Regions from separate parts of the Mesorhizobium sp. 1B3 genome, predicted to be linked through region 3. Evidence: predicted binding sites of a transcription regulator. Region 3 holds the regulator's gene; each other region holds the start of a gene.
The links. Region 3 encodes PhoB, which activates phosphate uptake and scavenging genes when phosphate is short. Its sites were predicted from a motif close to TGTCATNNANCTGTCAT; they were not measured.
Positions count from the first base shown of each region.

Region 1: a site for PhoB is predicted at 1,321-1,337, ahead of ACCO56_RS10380 (glycerophosphodiester phosphodiesterase family protein). Genes of this name have one in related genera too.
Region 2: a site for PhoB is predicted at 1,234-1,250, ahead of ACCO56_RS08455 (LTA synthase family protein). Genes of this name have one in related genera too.
Region 4: a site for PhoB is predicted at 1,216-1,232, ahead of ACCO56_RS14055 (esterase-like activity of phytase family protein). Genes of this name have one in related genera too.

Region 1 covers NZ_JBJHDO010000003.1:284,851-287,052, forward strand. The annotation lists gene rpsI (30S ribosomal protein S9) at 1-150, shown strand, start outside; gene ACCO56_RS10380 (glycerophosphodiester phosphodiesterase family protein) at 218-1,264, opposite strand; gene speB (agmatinase) at 1,433-2,202, shown strand, end outside.
Region 2 covers NZ_JBJHDO010000002.1:718,951-721,152, reverse strand. The annotation lists gene ACCO56_RS08460 (glucan ABC transporter ATP-binding protein/ permease) at 1-1,013, shown strand, start outside; gene ACCO56_RS08455 (LTA synthase family protein) at 1,256-2,202, shown strand, end outside.
Region 3 covers NZ_JBJHDO010000024.1:32,421-34,622, forward strand. The annotation lists gene phoU (phosphate signaling complex protein PhoU) at 1-592, shown strand, start outside; gene phoB (phosphate regulon transcriptional regulator PhoB) at 672-1,361, shown strand; gene ACCO56_RS32560 (ABC transporter substrate-binding protein) at 1,502-2,202, shown strand, end outside.
Region 4 covers NZ_JBJHDO010000004.1:433,740-435,941, forward strand. The annotation lists gene ACCO56_RS14055 (esterase-like activity of phytase family protein) at 1-1,159, opposite strand, end outside; partial or broken gene ACCO56_RS14060 (YegP family protein) at 1,441-1,620, shown strand; gene ACCO56_RS14065 (anhydro-N-acetylmuramic acid kinase) at 1,981-2,202, opposite strand, start outside.

The DNA.
Region 1 (2,202 bases), on a different contig from region 3:
GGCATCTCCAAGGCCCTCACCTACTACGAGCCGGCTCTGCGCGGTGTGCTGAAGAAGGGTGGCTTCCTCACCCGCGACAGCCGTACGGTCGAGCGTAAGAAGTACGGCAAGGCCAAGGCCCGCCGCAGCTTCCAGTTCTCGAAGCGCTAATTGCTTCCGGCATCCATCGCGATGCAGAATCGACCAGGCCGCCTCCGGGCGGCCTTTTTCATGGCTGTCATTCGGCTGACGATTCCGCCGCGGCGTGCCGAGCCGGCACGTCAGCATACGGCCTTCGATAACCGTTGAGCGTGAGCCACTCGATCGCAGCGCCTGGCTCGTCGGTCTGGATCACCGTGGCGCCGCGCTCGGCCCAGAAGCCATAGGTTTCCCGCGGGAAGGCTGCCGCGACGGCAAGCTCGTCGCCACGACCGCCCGAAAGCATGCCACCCGCCTTGTTTGCGATGGCATATGTATTCACCCAGAGATGCCAATCGCCGCGGGCCGCGACGGCCCGGGCGCGCGCACCGAACAGCGGCCCGCCATCTCCGGTCATCGGTTGCCCGGCGGCGTGCCAATGGATCATCTCGACAGCATCGGCCGAGAAGGCCTGCGTCGCCGCTTCCAGGAAATCGACGTCCCGCACGGCGTCGTCCGCAATGATCGGCATGAAGGTCACGTCCGGGCCGATCCGTTCGACGATGCGTCGCGCCTCCGCGATCCTTTCGGCGCTCCAGAGGTTCTGCTTGACGACGAGTTGGTCGGCGATTCCTAATTCACGCGCCACGGCGACGATGCCCGGAAGTTCGAAGATGTCGAGCTTGTTGTCGATATTGACGAAGATCCGATCCCGCGTGACCGAGAGCATCTCGGCGAGCGTCGGCACGGTCTCGTCCGATACCGCGCCGGTTCCTTCGATCACGAGCCGGCAGGACTTGAGTTCCTCAAGGGTCCGTTCCGCAAGGATCCCTTTGCAATTCGAGCTGCGGTCGAGCCAGGTGTCGTGAAAGACGACATAGACGCCGTCCTTCGATTTCTGGATATCGAGTTCGACCATCTCGGCTCCAACCCTGACGGCGTCCTCGACCGCCGCTATCGAGTTCTCGGGAAAACGCGTCTTATCAGCTTGGAGCCCGCCGCCACGGTGGGCGACCACCATCACATGGTCCCGCCACTGATTGGCGTTGAGCAGCCGGTCGCGGATGGCCTCAACGCGCGATTGAGCCGACGCCGGCATCCAGGGCAAGGCTGCCATCAGGCCGAGCACGGCGGAGAAGCGGATCATGCGCACCGGAATCACCCATGGCTGACATGTTGCGCCGGGAGGGATAGCGGCTGCCCATGACAGCGTCGTGACTTGCTCCGGGCAAGTACGGCCTGTCAAAAGGGGTCGCAATCGCGGGGAGAATGTCCAATAAGTGTGCCTCCCAAAACAGTGAGAGGGTTATCCAGCATGCCGTCATCGTCGATCGATCATGCCTTCACTGCGACGAAGAACACGGGGCGGGCGGGCGATCCGACCTATGCGGGGGCACTCTCCTTCATGCGCCGGCGTTTCACCAAGAACGTCAAAGGCGCCGACGTGGTGGTGTGGGGGGTGCCGTTCGATGCCGCCGTGACGAACCGCCCCGGCGCCCGGTTCGGGCCGCAGGCGATTCGCCGGGCGTCGGCGATTTTCGACAACGACCCGCAATATCCATTCAATGCCGACCTTTTCGCGGATCTCGCCGTCATCGATTACGGCGACTGCCTTTTGGACAGCGGCAATCACCAGAAGACGCCGGCCACCATCGAGCGTGAGGCGGCGAAAATTCTGAAGAGTGGCGCGTTCCTGCTTTCGCTGGGAGGCGACCACTTCATCACTTGGCCCATCCTGAAAGCTCACGCCGCGATCCACGGCCCGCTGGCGCTCGTCCAGTTCGACGCCCACCAGGACACCTGGCCCGACGATGGCAAGCGCATCGACCATGGTTCCTTTGTAGGGCGCGCCGTGCGGGAAGGCGTCATCGATCCCGATCGTTCCATCCAGATCGGTATCCGCACCCATGCGCCGGACGATTTCGGGATCAGGATCCTGCACGGCCACGATGTCGAGGAGATGCGCGCCTCCGATATCGCCTACGCGATCACCGAGCGCACGGACGGGCGCAAGACCTACGTCACCTTCGACATCGACTGTCTTGACCCGGCATTTGCGCCGGGTACAGGCACTCCTGTCGCGGG
Region 2 (2,202 bases), on a different contig from region 3:
TGATGATCGTCTTGTTGATCGGCGCGCTGCTTGTCATGCGCGGAGAATTGCGCGTCGGCGACGTGGTGGCCTTCACTGGCTTCGCTACCTTGCTGATCGGCCGCCTCGATCAGATTAGCAATTTCGTCAACCAGATTTTCGAAGCAGGCGCCAAGTTGGAAGAGTTCTACCGGCTCGAGGATGCGGTTGCCGACCGTCGTGAGCCCGACGGCCAATGCGACATCGAGCGGGTCAAGGGTCATGTCCGCTTCGAGGACGTCAATTTCGCCTTCCCGAACTCGAATGTCGGCGTCGAAAACATCTCTTTCGATGTGCCGGCTGGTAAGACCGTTGCGATCGTCGGCCCGACGGGCGCAGGCAAGACCACGCTCATCAATCTGTTGCAGCGCGTCTATGACCCCGCCTCAGGCCGCATTCTCGTGGACGGTGTGGATACCCGTACCGTAACCCGCAAATCGCTGCGCCACTGCGTCGCGACGGTGTTCCAGGATGCCGGCCTGTTCAACCGCTCTATCGAGGAAAATATCCGGATCGGGCGCGCCGAGGCGTCTTATGACGACGTTCATGCCGCCGCCATCGCCGCGGCCGCGCAGGACTTCATCCTTGCCAAGAGCGAAGGATATGACACGCAGGTCGGAGAACGTGGCGGGCAGCTCTCCGGTGGCGAACGCCAGCGCATCGCCATCGCGCGTGCTATCCTGAAGGACGCACCGATCCTCGTGCTCGACGAGGCGACAAGTGCCCTCGACGTGGAGACCGAAACCCGCGTCAAGGAAGCCATCGACCGGCTGCGCGCGAACCGAACGACCTTTATCATCGCCCACCGGCTTTCGACCGTGCGTGACGCCGATCTGATCATATTCATGGACAAGGGTCGGATCGTCGAGAAGGGCAGCTTCGGGGATCTATCCGCCAGCAACGGCCGTTTCGCCGGCCTGCTGCGGGCCGGTGGCCTGCTCACCGACGACGAGGTCCGTCGCGTCGCCCACATCGCGATCAAGGAAGTCGCCTGAATCAGGCAAGGCGGCTCCCGCCCAGGGGGCTGCGATCCCACGGTAAAGCCAGAGCCTGCGATACAGGCCCTGGGGGCGGCTTGTGGCGGGTCAAACTCCTAACCGTTTCAGAGAGTTACCGCCTGTTATGGGAATTGACCGGTTTATCGGTGCAAATCATCAAAAAAGCCTTCTTTTCCGCCTCCTTTTTCTGATGTCGCGCGTTAAGTGTGACGCCCGCATGACGGCTGTATGAAAGTCGCATGACATTTTTGTCGCGTACCGAGGATATTGATTTGGCCAGGATCATTGCGAAAGCGCGGGAGAAAGATGCCGCACTCTGGCAAGACACCGCGCAGGGCTGGCACGAGGCTTGGCCTGTCCGTCTCGCCATATCCGCGACCATCGCGCTGGTTGTGTCGACTTTGCTCGCGTTTTCCATCGAATTCGTCGCCCGCGGTTCGTTCGCTTCGGCACTTTCTTTCTTTGCCGAGGCGCATCGCCCGAGTTGGACGACCATCGGCCTGTTCCTGCTGTTGACGCTCGGGCTCGACGGGCTCCTTGGACGTCGCTTCCAGTCGATGCTGATCGTTGCCCCTGCTCTGCTTATGCTTGCCTGGATCGGCCAGCAGAAGGTCCATTATCTCGGCGATCCGCTCTATCCGACGGACTTTCTTTATTACCGCCAGATCATCGAGTTGATGCCGCTGCTCGTTCGCGAGCGCCCGCTGACGGGATTGGCCATGGCGACGGGAGCCATCCTGGGTATGGCGCTCTTCGTTTTCGCCTGGCGCTTCTGGCGCGCGCGGTTCGCACCGATTTCGATGAACGGACGCGTGATGCGCATGGTCTTGGCGGTTCCGGCGCTGGCTTTCTTCGTCTCGATCATGGACTACGGCGCATTCTCCTGGACGCGCGACCGGCTCCACATTATCCCGATGATGTGGGACCAGCGGGAAAACTATGCCTTCAACGGCTTCACCCTGGCCTTCGCGCTGAACGTTCCCATGGCGCATGTTCCCGCTCCCGCAGGCTACACGCCGGAGGCCATCGATCGCATCGGCGCAGCGCCACGCGAAGCGGTGATATTGCCGGACGAAAAGCCCGACGTCGTGATCGTGATGAGCGAATCCTTCTGGGATCCGACACGCCTGCCCGGGATCAAGATCTGGCCGGATCCCATCCCGACCACCCGTTCCATGCAATCTGG
Region 3 (2,202 bases):
CGCTTCCGACACCGCGCTCGCCCAGCGCGTCATTTCCGACGATGCGGTGATGGACGCCAAGCAGCGCGAGCTCGACGAGCGTGCCATCACCATCATCGCCAAGCGCCAGCCCATGGCGCAGGATCTGAGGGCCGTGGTCGGCGCCATCCGCATGGCTGCCGATCTCGAACGGGTCGGCGATCTCGCCAAGAACATCGCCAAGCGGGTCGGTGCGGTCGGCCAGAGCGTCATGCCGCGCGGGCTGTCGCATTCCATCGAGGCGATGTCGGCGCTGGTGCTCGTCCAGGTCAACGCCGTGGTCGAGCACTATGTGGCGCGCGACACGCAGGCGCTGGTGAAGCTGCGCGCCGACGACGAGAAGATCGACATCCAGTACACGGCCATTTTCCGCGAACTCCTCACCTACATGATGGAGGATCCGCGCAACATCACGGCCTGCACGCATCTGCTCTTCTGCGCGAAGAATCTGGAGCGGATCGGCGATCACGTCACCAATATCGCCGAGAACGCCTATTATGTGATGACGGGTGAGCAATTGCCGGTGCAGCGCCCCAAGCTCGACGAGACATCGCAGATCGCGCTCGCCGAATAATCCCTTCCAAGCAGGTTTCTGTCGGAAAAACGTCGGCCACTTTTTCGAAACCTGCTTAGCCCACGGAGGCCAAGGACGGATGATTGCACCCAAGATCATGGTCGTCGAGGACGAGGAGCCGCTTTGCGTTCTCCTGCGCTACAATCTCGAAGCCGAGGGTTATCAGGTGGAGGTCGTCACGCGCGGCGACGAAGCCGAGCTTCGCCTTCAGGAAAACGTGCCCGACCTCCTGGTACTCGATTGGATGGTGCCGGCCGTCTCCGGCATCGAGCTCTGCCGTCGGCTCAGGATGCGGCCGGAGACCGAGCGGCTGCCGATCATCATGCTGACGGCGCGCGGCGAGGAAAGCGACCGCGTGCGCGGCCTCTCCACCGGCGCCGACGACTATCTGGTCAAGCCCTTCTCGACGCCTGAATTCATCGCGCGGGTGCGGGCGCTGCTGCGCCGGGCCAAGCCCGAAGTGCTGTCGACCGTGCTCAAGGTGGGCGACATCGTGCTCGACCGCGAGTCGCACCGCGTCTACCGCAAGAAAAGCGAGATCAAGCTCGGCCCGACCGAGTTCCGGCTGCTGGAATTCATGATGCAGCATCCCGGCCGCGTCTTCTCGCGCAGCCAGCTTCTCGACAATGTCTGGGGCGAGACGATCTACATCGACGAGCGCACCGTGGACGTCCATGTCGGGCGGTTGCGCAAGGCAGTGAACACGCCGCGCGCGCCCGACGTCATCCGCACCATCCGCGGCGCCGGCTACGCCATCAACGAGGCGTAGACGATCCTTCTTGTCCGGCGCTCGAAAACCCCTCATCCGACCTCGCTTCGCGAGGCTCGTTGACTCCCGAATAATACTTATACAATATAACAATTGGCGCGGGGGCGGCTGCCGCCATCCGCTCAATCGGGAGGACTGGCATGAAAAGATTCATTCGCGCGGCGGCTGCCGCCACCTTCTTGCTTCCCTTGCTGGCCGGGGCGGCCAGCGCCGACGTCACGATCGGCGTCACCGTCTCGTCGACCGGACCGGGAGCGGCGCTCGGCATTCCGCTCAAGAACTCCGTCGAGCTGTGGCCCAGTGAAATCGACGGCGAAAAACTCAACGTCATCGTGCTCGATGACGCGGGTGACCCGTCGGTCGCGACCACCAATGCAAGGCGCTTCGCCAATGACGACAAGGTCGACGTCATCATCGGCTCGGCGCTCACTCCGGCATCCATCGCTGTCTCCAGCGTGGCGACCGAAACCGGCACGCCGCACCTCGCCTGCTCGCCGGTGCCGCCCAATGTCGCCGGCGCCAAATGGACGTTCGTGTTGCCGCAGGCCGCCGATCTCATCGCCCGCACCCTCTTCGCCAGGATGCAGAAGGATGGGGTGAAGAATGTCGGCTATATCGGCTTCTCCGATTCCTACGGTGATCTCTGGGTCAACCAGTTCAAGGCGATGGGCAAGGACTATGGGCTGAACCTCATCGCCGAGGAACGCTATGCCCGGCCCGATACGTCCGTTTCCGGTCAGGTTCTGAAGCTGGTCGCCGCCCAGCCCGACGCCGTCTTCGTCGGCGCCTCCGGCACCGGCGCGGCGCTGCCTCAGCTTGCGCTGCGCGAGCGCGGCTTCAA
Region 4 (2,202 bases), on a different contig from region 3:
TGTTGTCCGGATCCGATATCCTCAAGAGATCGATATACCCGATCTTGCGCACGGCGTTACCGGCATTCTCGTCGGTCATCTCGATCTTGTAGACGCGCTTGACCTTGGACGCCTGGGCGAAGCAATCGGGTTTCGGATCGGCCGGATCGGCACAGGCCTGCGCTGTCACGCCCGCGCCATTGTCGCGCTCGATGACAAGGGCGGTCGTGGCGTCGATCATGTTGAAGTCGCCGATCGCTTCGCCACCTTCCGCAAGCGGATAAAGCCAACTTCTGCCGGTCCATTTCTTGCCGGCGACATCGAACTCGACGATCCGCAGCGCCGTCTTCCCATCCGCTTTTTCGACAGACCCGTCGGGCATGTAGCGAGGGCCTTCCAGAAGGCCATAAAGCTTGCTGCCGTCCTTCGACATGGCGAGGCCCTCATAGCCACCGGAACGCTTCAGGTTGAAGACAGGGTTCTTTGCCGTGGGGTTGGCAGGCAGCGCAAGCTCCGGATGATCGGGGGAACGCACGGATTCGTCGTCCACCATGGTGGCGAATACGTCGGTCAGCCTGCCTTCCCTGTCGAATTTCAGGAGATAGGGTCCAAACTCGTCGCCGATCCAGAAACCGTCGGAGACCGGCTGGATCGATTCGATATCGAAATCCGCGCCCGTGAGGAAACGGTTGTCGCTGCCTTCCAGAACGATCGGGAAAGGTGCCTTCTTGTCGGGATCGGTCAGAAAAACCGTCTTCATGCGATCCACGGAGCCGGCTTCCCAGTCGAATTTCAGATGATGAAGCATAAGGGCCGCGTCGCTGGAATTCAGCTTGCTGCCGAAACCATTGTCCGAAAGAGACCAGAACGTGCCATCCCCGTTGGCCTTGATGCCGGAGAACCCCTGCACTGGTTGGCCGTCGAAAGGCAGTGAAAGTCCCGTCGGCCGCAAGCCGTCCTTGCCCGGCACCGTGCCGAGACCTCCAGCCCGGCGCCGGTCTGACGTCGTGAATTTTCCGGACGTCCGGAGATGCTGCGGGGCATTCTCCGGTGCTTTCACCATGGTATTGGCCGGAAGGATCGCATGCCCGACGAGCTTGGCGGCGAATTCCTGTTCGTCGGCGGGAGCAGCAGCGGTCAGCGCGATGATCGCGGCTGCCGCGAGAAGTGAACGTCGCATGGAAAGAACCTGTTTCCCTGAGGTGGATTGGAACAGCCTCCAGCTATGTCCGCCCCATGTCGGACGGGTGACATTTGCATGAAACTTTGATGATCTCCGCCGGCCATCAGCGCCAAGCCATTTTCGCGGCATCGACGAAAACCCCGGCATCCTATTGAAAACAAGGGATTTTCAGCGAGCGAGGCGGGACAGCTCCAGCGTGTATACTACAGTCGACATACTTCTCGCTTCGTGTCACCTTTCCCGTGCTTAGAATCACCCGAATACTAAGGGGACGTTTCATGTCTAGCTTCGAAGTCTACAAGGACAAGAAGGGTGAGTTCCGCTTCCGTTTCCGTGCGGGGAACGGCGAGCCAGTGTTTGCGTCGGAGGCGTATAAGACCAAAGCGTCGGCTCTGAAGACGATCGAGTCTATCCGCAAAAATGCGGCGGATGCCGCACTGAAGGACATCACCGTGGCGCCGAAAGCGGCTCCCGCCAAAACTGCCAAGCCTGCCAAGAAAGCTCCGGCCAAGGCCAGCACGGGAGCAAAAACCGCTGCAAAGGCTAAACCGGCTGCAGCGGCCAAGTCGACAGCAGCGGCAAAGACGACTACCGCTGCAAAGGCGAAGGCACCTGCGAAGTCAAAAACAGCCGCCGCCCCGAAAGCCAAAAAGGCTGCCCCGTCGAAGGCAAAAGCTACGAGTTGATCGGGTTCGATCGGCACCGGCATGCAAGCATGATTTCGGCTTTGCTCCGGCTCTGTTTCTGCAGGCCGGGGTATTTGTGGCGGGAGGCTTCAGCGGGAATGGTGGCGCTGGCTCTTGTTCAGCCTCATAGTGTCATGGCGTCGCGAACACGCCGCCCGTTACGGCTTCACGGCACCCGGTCGTCGTCGGAAAAGTGAGGGGCAGCTCTTCGCGGGCCCTGACCGCAAGGTAGGCCCATGCTTCGGCCTCCATGGCATCACCGTCGAGGCAGACATCCTCCGCCAGGACGACCTCGGCATCGACAACACCTGCGCGAAGGTCGCGCAGAATGTGCGGGTTCTTGCGCCCACCGCC